2 regions of the Streptomyces sp. NBC_00483 genome follow, and region 1 is predicted to be linked to the other one. Evidence: riboswitches for the same ligand, from Rfam matches in the RefSeq annotation. Region 1 holds a riboswitch; the other holds the start of a gene.
What was found. A riboswitch is a leader RNA that binds a small molecule or an ion and turns the genes downstream of it on or off. The one in region 1 is predicted to bind ZMP and ZTP.
Positions count from the first base shown of each region.

Region 1 (4,406 bases):
CGGGCTGCGACGCTGCCCGCTCACCTCCCACCACCCGCCCCCTCCGGGGGCTCCGGCATCCCGGGCGGAGACGGCGCCTGTCGCGCGGAGCCGGGGCCCGGGGCGGCGACGTGGTCGGCGCCTGTCGTGAGGGGTGCGCGGCACCGGGGTGCCGCCTTGCCCACCCTGCCGCCCCAGGCGGCAGATTGCCCAAGGCGGGGGCGGCCGACCGCGGCGGGCGGGGAGCCGTGGTGGGCGTTGCCCAAGGCTGGGCGGCGTCGGCCGCAATGGGTGGGGAGCTGTGGCCGGCGGGGTTCGCCCAAGGCGGGGGCGGTGTCGGCCGCAATGGGTGGGGAGCCGTGGCTGTCTGCGGATTGCCCAAGGCGGCTGGCGGTGCCCCGTCGGGCCGACGCCCCCGGAGGGGGCGGGTGGTGGGAGATGGGCGGGGCAAATCAAGCCCCTGCGGCGATTGAGCAGCGGGGTCCGGGGCAGAGCCCCGAGGCCGTAACGCCGGTTCGGCGAAATCAGCCCCGCCTTTCGAACGAGAGCCCGCGGGGGCCGGGGCACAGTCCCGATCTTTCAGCCCCGCCGGCGCTTGAGGCGCGGGGGCCGGGGCGGAGCCCCGTGGCGTAGGACGGGTGCCCGCCCCACGCCACGGAGGGGCTCAGCCCAGGTCGATCTGGCCGTACAGCGGGAACCCGGCCAACAGATCCGTCGCCCGCTGGGCAACCTCGTCCGCAACCTTCGGCTCCAGCACGTGACTCGCCTTCGACACCGCCCCGGACTTCGTGGTCCCCGGCTCGGCGGCAGCCAGAACACGGTCCATGAGCGCCGCGATCTCATCCATCTCGCCCGCGCCGAGCCCCCGCGTGGTCAACGCCGGCGTACCGATACGGATGCCGGACGTGTACCACGCCCCGTTCGGGTCCGCCGGAATCGCGTTGCGGTTGGTGACGATGCCGGAGTCGAGCAGCGCCGACTCGGCCTGGCGCCCCGTGAGGCCGTAGGAGGACGCCACGTCGATGAGGTTGAGGTGGTTGTCCGTGCCGCCGGTGACGAGCGTCGCGCCGCGCCGCGTCAGGCCCTCCGCCAGCGCCCGCGCGTTGTCCACGATGCGCTGCGCGTAGTCCTGGAACGCGGGCTGCCGCGCCTCGGCAAGGGCGACCGCCTTCGCGGCCATGACGTGCGGCAGCGGCCCGCCGAGCACCATCGGGCAGCCCCGGTCGACCTGGTCCTTCAGCGAGTCGTCGCACAGCACCATGCCGCCGCGCGGCCCACGCAGGGACTTGTGGGTGGTCGTGGTGACGATCTGCGCGTGCGGCACCGGGTCGAAGTCGCCGGTGAGCACCTTGCCCGCGACGAGCCCCGCGAAGTGCGCCATGTCGACCATGAGCGTCGCCCCGACCTCGTCGGCGATCTCCCGCATGATCCGGAAGTTCACGAGGCGCGGGTACGCGGAGTAACCGGCGACGATGATCATCGGCTTGAACTCGCGGGCCTGCGCGCGCAGCGCCTCGTAGTCGATGAGCCCGGTGGCGGGGTCGGTGCCGTAGGACCGCTGATCGAACATTTTTCCGCTGATATTCGGCCTGAAGCCGTGCGTGAGGTGGCCGCCCGCGTCCAGCGACATGCCGAGCATCCGCTGGTTGCCGAAGGCCTGGCGCAGCTCGGCCCAGTCCGCCTCGGTGAGGTCGTTGATCTGGCGGACGCCGGTCTTCGCGAGGAACGGCACCTCGACGCGGTCGGCGAGCACGGCCCAGAAGGCGACGAGGTTGGCGTCGATGCCGGAGTGCGGCTGCACGTACGCGTGCCGGGCACCGAACAGCTCGCGGGCGTGCTCCGCGGCGATCGACTCGACGGTGTCGACGTTGCGGCAGCCGGCGTAGAAGCGGCGGCCGATGGTGCCCTCGGCGTACTTGTCGCTGAACCAGTTGCCCATGGTCAGCAGCGTCGCCGGGGACGCGTAGTTCTCGGACGCGATCAGCTTGAGCATCTCGCGCTGGTCGGTCAGCTCCTGCGCGATGGCGTCGGCGACGCGCGGCTCCACGCCCCGTACGACATCAAGGGCGGCACGGTACGCGGTGGATTCGGGGGTCAAGCGGGCATCGGTCATAGGGGGCAGCCTCCGGACACGGTCGATACGCGGTCGGTTCACGGGTGGTCGGCCCAGGCGCACGGCACACACGGCTCGGGCCGCTCCCCGATGGTCGATCCCATCCCAGCGCGCCAGTCACGGCCCTGCCCTCACAGTACCGGGCGTACCGACCGGCGAGGTTTCCACGTCCACATCGCGAGCGACGATAGGAAGGGGCCACAAGCCCGTCCCACACCCAGCGCCACGAGCCGCGACGAACGGAGATCCCGTGACTTCTGTGACTCCACCGACCACCGCAGGACACACCACGCAGGACTTCATCACCTCCTCGGAAGACCACGGCGCGCACAACTACCACCCGCTCCCGGTGGTCGTCGCCACCGCCGAGGGTGCGTGGATGACGGACGTCGAGGGGCGCCGCTACCTCGACATGCTCGCCGGCTACTCGGCGCTCAATTTCGGGCACGGCAACCGTCGCCTCATCGATGCCGCGAAGGAGCAGCTGGAGCGGGTGACGCTGACGTCACGGGCCTTCCACCACGACCGGTTCGCGGCGTTCTGCACGGAGCTCGCCGAGCTGTGCGGCATGGAGATGGTGCTGCCGATGAACACGGGCGCGGAGGCCGTCGAGACCGCCGTGAAGACCGCCCGGAAGTGGGGTTACCGGGTCAAGGGCGTGCCGGACGGGCGGGCCAGGATCGTGGTCGCGAGCGACAACTTCCACGGCCGTACGACGACCATCGTCAGCTTCTCCACCGACGAGGAGGCACGCGCCGACTTCGGTCCGTACACGCCGGGCTTCGACATCGTCCCGTACGGGGATCTGGACGCGCTGCGCGCCGCGGTCACGGACGAGACGGTGGCGGTGCTCCTTGAGCCGATCCAGGGCGAGGCGGGCGTGCTCGTCCCGCCGCCGGGCTATCTCGCGGGCGTACGGGAGCTGACGCGCGAGCGGAACGTGCTGTTCATCGCCGACGAGATCCAGTCGGGGCTCGGCCGCACGGGACGTACCTTCGCGTGCGAGCACGAGGGCGTGGTGCCGGACATGTACGTGCTGGGCAAGGCGCTCGGCGGCGGGGTCGTGCCGGTGTCGGCGGTGGTGTCGAGCAAGGCCGTGCTCGGGGTGTTCCGGCCGGGCGAGCACGGGTCGACGTTCGGCGGGAATCCCCTCGCCTGCGCGGTGGCCCTCGAGGTGATCGCGATGCTGCGCACCGGGGAGTTCCAGGAGCGGGCGGCGGAGCTGGGCGAGCATCTGCACGCCGAGCTGGGCCTGTTGGCGGGGACGGGGAAGGTCACCGAGGTGCGCGGGCGCGGCCTGTGGGCGGGCGTCGACATCGATCCGTCGTACGGGACGGGCCGGGAGATCTCGGAGAAGCTGATGGACCGCGGGGTCCTGGTGAAGGACACCCACGGGTCCACCATCCGGATCGCCCCGCCGCTGGTGATCAGCAAGGACGATCTGGACTGGGGCCTCGATCAGCTGCGGGCGGTGCTGGGCGCGTAGGCCCTTTTACCGAGGCTCACAGGATGACGTGGGGCAGGAAGCGGGCGTACTCGTCCGTGACAAGCCCCGCCGATTCCCGGATGCCGAGGCCGGCCGCCTCGTCCTCGACGACCCACGCGCCGAGGACGACGCGGTTGCCGTCGAAGTCGGGCAGCTCGCTCAACTCCTGGTAGCAGCAGGGCTCTTCGGGGGCGGGCGGGACGGACCCGGGTTCGTGGATCGTGACGCCCGCACCCTCGCGCCCGAGCAGCGGCTTCGACACATAGCCGGGGCCGGTCGGATCGGTCGCCAGCTCGCGCGGGCCGTCGAGGTAGGCGGGCAGCAGGTTCGGGTGGCCGGGGTACAGCTCCCAAAGCACCGCGAGGAGCGCCTTGTTGCTGAGCAGCATCTTCCAGGCGGGCTCGATCCACATCGTCGTACCCGTGCCGCCACCGTTGTCGAGGCCGGCGAGGACGTGCGGGGCGAATTCGTCGGAGGTCAGCCACTCCCACGGGTACAGCTTGAAGCAGCTGCGGATGAACCGGAGTTGGTTGTCGACGAAGCGCTCGGAGAGGCTGTCCCAGCCGATCTCCTCCATGGAGATCCAGTCGGTCTCCAGGCCCGCCTGTTCGGCGGTCTCCTTCAGATATCCGACGGTCATCAGGTCCTCGCCGAGTTCGTCGGCCGAGGAGTGCGCGAAGTAGAGCGGGCTGCCCGGCGGGAGCAGGGCGGCCTGCTTCTTCCAGGCGTCGACGAGCCGCTCGTGGAGCGAGTTCCACTGGTCGGCGCCGGGGAACCGCTCCTCCATCCAGAACCACTGGGGGCTCGCGGCCTCGACCAGGGAGGTGG
Region 1 is NZ_CP107880.1:5,890,030-5,894,435, reverse strand. It holds gene OHA73_RS26535 (glycine hydroxymethyltransferase) at 644-2,092, opposite strand; ZMP/ZTP riboswitch at 2,137-2,223, opposite strand; gene rocD (ornithine--oxo-acid transaminase) at 2,352-3,578, shown strand; gene OHA73_RS26525 (glutathionylspermidine synthase family protein) at 3,595-4,406, opposite strand, start outside.

Region 2 (4,406 bases), 5.2 Mb from region 1:
CTCCTTCGAGCAGTTCCTCACCGACAGGGCGCTCGACACCCTGCGCGGCTACGTCACCGACCACCAGGCCGACGGCAAGCCGTTCTACCTCGCCTGCCAGTACTTCGGCCCGCACCTTCCCTACCTGGTGCCGGACAAGTACTTCGACATGTACGACCCCGCGGACGTGGTGCTCCCCGCCTCGATGGCGGAGACCTTCGCGGGCAAGCCCGCGGTGCAGGAGCGGTACAAGGACTACTGGTCCGCCGACCACTTCAGCCCCGACCAATGGCGCAAGCTGATCGCCGTGTACTGGGGTTACGTCACGATGATCGACGACCAGATCGGCAGGCTGCTCGACGTTCTGGACGACGCCGGGCTCTACGACAGCACGGCCATCATGTTCACCGCCGACCACGGCGAATTCACCGGAGCCCACCGCCTCAACGACAAGGGCCCCGCGATGTACGAGGACATCTACCGCATCCCCGGGCTCGTCCGCGTGCCGGGGGCGGAGCCGACGCGGGTCCGGCAGTTCACCTCGCTCATCGACTTCACCGCCACCATCCGCGAACTCGCCGGCATCACTCCGGACATCCCGGGCGACGGGCAGAGCCTGCTCCCGCTGATCCGCGGCGAGGAGCCGTCGGACTGGCGCCCGCACATCCTTGCCGAGTTCCACGGACACCACTTCCCCTACCCGCAGCGCATGATCCGGACCGACCGCTACAAGCTCGTCTGGAACCCCGAGAGCGTCAACGAGCTGTACGACCTGGAAGAGGACCCGCACGAACTGCTCAACGTGTACACCTCCCCCGCCCATCGCACCGTGCGACGGGAGTTGAGCGACAAGCTGTACACGGAGCTCCGCGCCCGCGGCGACATGTTCTACCGCTGGATGCACTTCATGGCGGACCTCGACCGCACCGACCGCGACACCACGGACACGGGCGCACAGCCCCAGCGCCGCCCCGTGGTGTCGTGAGAGCAGCACGACGGATCCGCCGGATCGCCTGCGGCGCCTGATGTCTTTACCCCGCCCACGCTCCGGCGGCATCATGATCCTTCGCGTCGCCGCACCGGACCGTCCTCGCCGCCTACGAAAGGTCGTTTCCAGTGGATGGGCGAATTCAGCAGGTCGAGGCCGTGCTGTTCGACACCTTCGGCACCGTCGTCGACTGGCGGACCGGAGTCGCGGCCGCCGTCGACGACTTCGCCGCACGGCACGGCCTGACACTCGACGGGACCGCGTTCGCGATGCGCTGGCGGGAGCTCTACCAGCCGGCGATGGAACCCGTACGCACCGGTCAACGGGGATTCGTGCCGCTCGACGTGCTCCACGCGGAGAACCTGCGGACCGTGCTGGACGAGCACGGCGTCGACCCCACGGCGTTCGACGAGACCGAGTTGAGGTGGCTCAACGAGGCGTGGCATCGGCTGCCGGCGTGGGCCGATTCCGTTCCCGGTCTCGAACGACTGGCCCGGAGCGTGACGACGGGAGCACTGTCGAACGGCAACCTCGCGCTCCTGTCCCGCCTGGCCAAGCACGCGGGCCTCCCCTGGGACGTGATCGTCGCCTCCGACATCACCCGCGCGTACAAACCCCAACGCCAGGCCTACGAACGGGCCGCCGCCTTCCTGGGGCTGCGCCCCGAACAGGTCATGCTCGCGGCAGCACACAACGAAGACCTGCGCGCCGCCCGCGACGTGGGCCTTCGAACCGCCTTCGTCGCCCGCCCGACCGAGTACGGACCCACGCAGACGAAGGACGTGACACCCGACGCGGACTGGGACCTGGTGGCGGGAGACCTGGTCCAGCTGGCGACGCTGGTGGGTGACAGGCCCTGGACTGCGGACCGGCATCTCGCGCCGTTCTGGGGGCGCGAATAGCGGTCTCACATGTGGTGCGGCGTTCCGAGCTGGTCCGCGGCGGCCTTCACTGTCTGCTCGAGCAGCACCGCGATGGTCATCGGCCCGACGCCACCGGGAACCGGGGTGATCAGACCGGCTCGGGTGAGGGCGGTGTCATGGTCCACGTCGCCGACGTTGCCGGGGTTGTAGCCGGCGTCGATCACGACCGCACCCGGTTTGATGTCCGCACCGTGGATCAGCCGGGGCCGCCCCACGGCTGCCACCACGATGTCCGCTTCCCTCAGGATCGCCGACAGGTCGGTGGTGCGGGAGTGGCAGTAGGTCACCGTCGCGTCCTTTGCGAGCAGGAGCATCCCGACCGGCTTGCCGAGAATCGCGCTGCGTCCCACCACCACGGCCCGCTTGCCGGCGAGTTCGACGTTGTACGCCTCGAGCAACCGCATGATTCCGCCCGGCGTGCACGACACGAAGCCGGGCCGCGCGAAGCTCATCGCGGCGAAGGAATGCATCGTGACCCCGTCGACGTCCTTCTCCGGCGCGATGGCCTCGAACGCGGCTCGCTCGTCGATGTGCGGGCCGCAAGGGTGCTGCAGCAGGATGCCGTGCACGTCCGGATCGCCGGACAACTCCGTGAGGGTGCGCACCAGTTCGGCGGTCGTGGTGGTGGCGGGCAGGCCGATGTGCCGGGAGGTGATGCCTGCCTTCGCGCACCGTGCCCGCTTCATGCGGACGTAGGTGGCGGACGCGGGGTCCTCGCCCACCAGTACCGTCGCCAGACAGGGACTGCCCCCCGTACGTCCGGTGATCTCCGCCGCCCTGGCGGCGGTCTCCGCGACGATCCGATTGGCGAGGCCGGAGCCGTCCATGAGGTGAGCCGTGCGAGTCTCGGACATCGTTGCCCTCCAGGCGTTGCTGACCACTCGCCCAGGCGCACGGCAACGACATCTTGTCGGACCGCTCCCCGGTGGTACTCCACCTCAGCGCCAGTCACGGCCCACGAGGAACTGTAATGGACACCGCAGCCGCACGGAGCGCGCCGACGAGAAGATCCGATTCGGTGAAAGTCCGCCGAAACGCTCGTAGGATGCCGGGGTGCCGAGACTCATACCGACGAGCCGCCGCGCGTGGGTTGTCACGTGGGCGGTGCTGTGCGCGGCCGGCCTCGCCGTCACCTTCGGCATCAACGCCTCCTCGGAGCCAGACCCGCAACCCGAGAAGCCCGTCAGCGCCCCGTGCGCCGAGCTGATCGCGGGCATCGAGAGGCAGTTGGCCAAGAACGAGGAGGACGGCAGGAAGGACGGGGTGGTGGCGTTCTCGCGCGTCCGGAGCTCCGGCGAGGACGACTGCCACGAGGCGCTCCGCGACCACTTCGGCGGTGAATGACGATCCGCTTCGTCATGCTGGTCGCCGTCCTGGTCATGCTTGTCGCCGCCGGCGTCGGGTTGGCCGTCGCAATGAATGCCACATCAGGACCTGAGCCACAGCCCACGCCGACGCGCGTGTATTCCTCCTGCCTGGCGGCTGACACCCGGCCACTGGCCTCCGGCGACGACCCGTGCGAGGGCCCCGGGGACTGAACAACTCCGCCTCCCCCGCTACGCGTTGTCTCTCGGCCCGTGCAGTCGGCCCGCCGCGATCACCGTCTCCACGGACCGCAGCGCCCCAAGCTCTGCGAGCGGGTCGCCCGCCACCACGAGGATGTCCGCGCTGTAGCCGGGAGTGAGCTGGCCGGTCGTCTCGTTCAGGCCCAGCGCGCGAGCGGCTTCCGTCGTGGCCATCGCGAGGATGCGGTCGTTGGGCAGGCCCAGGTGCTCGTAGAACGTGAGGCTGGCGGGCAGGCCGTCGAACCCGGCGCGCTGGACGCCCGCGTCGGTGCCCGCGATCAGCCGCGCACCGGCCTCGGCCATCCGACGCACCGCGCCGAACATGGCCTCGGCGCGCTCGGCGCCGAAGAACTTCGGCAGCATCCGCCAGTTCGGGCTGACCGTGGGGCAGACGTAGATGTTCCGCTGGACGATCTGGTCGAGCACGTCCTGGCGGACCTCGAATCCGTCGGCCGTCATCCACGTGCAGTGCTCGATGCTGTCGACCCCCGCCGCGGCCGCTGCGGCGATACCGTCCGCGCCGTGCGCGTGCGCGGCGACCGGCAGTCCGGCGCGGTGTGCCTCGTCGACGAGCGCCGCCAACTCCTCCTCGGAGAACTGGGTTTCCCAGCTCTTGGCCCCACCTTTGGTGAGCCCGCCGCCCGTCTCCATGACCTTGATGACCTGGGCGCCCGCCTCCACGTTGCGCCGCACCAGACGCCGGATCTCATCGGGGCCGGAGACCTCACCGCCGAGGAACCAGCAATGGCCACCGGGCGGAGTGACGGGCACCGTCGCCGGGACGACACGCGGGCCGACGACCGAGCCCTCCCTGATGCCCCGGGCGAGACGCACCGCGAGGCCGCCCCGGTCACCGAGATCACGGACCGTCGTGACGCCGACGTTCAGCAGCTGCTGCGCTCGACCGGTCATGGCGGCGAACAGCGCCTCGTCGCCCTGTTCCTGGAGCGT
Region 2 is NZ_CP107880.1:670,149-674,554, forward strand. It holds gene OHA73_RS02785 (sulfatase-like hydrolase/transferase) at 1-964, shown strand, start outside; gene OHA73_RS02790 (haloacid dehalogenase type II) at 1,096-1,869, shown strand; gene OHA73_RS02795 (bifunctional 5,10-methylenetetrahydrofolate dehydrogenase/5,10-methenyltetrahydrofolate cyclohydrolase) at 1,875-2,744, opposite strand; ZMP/ZTP riboswitch at 2,767-2,852, opposite strand; gene OHA73_RS02800 (hypothetical protein) at 2,944-3,234, shown strand; gene OHA73_RS02805 (amidohydrolase family protein) at 3,447-4,406, opposite strand, start outside.
Region 2: it holds a riboswitch for ZMP and ZTP, as region 1 does, so the genes downstream of both, OHA73_RS02795 (bifunctional 5,10-methylenetetrahydrofolate dehydrogenase/5,10-methenyltetrahydrofolate cyclohydrolase) here and OHA73_RS26535 (glycine hydroxymethyltransferase) in region 1, are expected to answer to the same signal.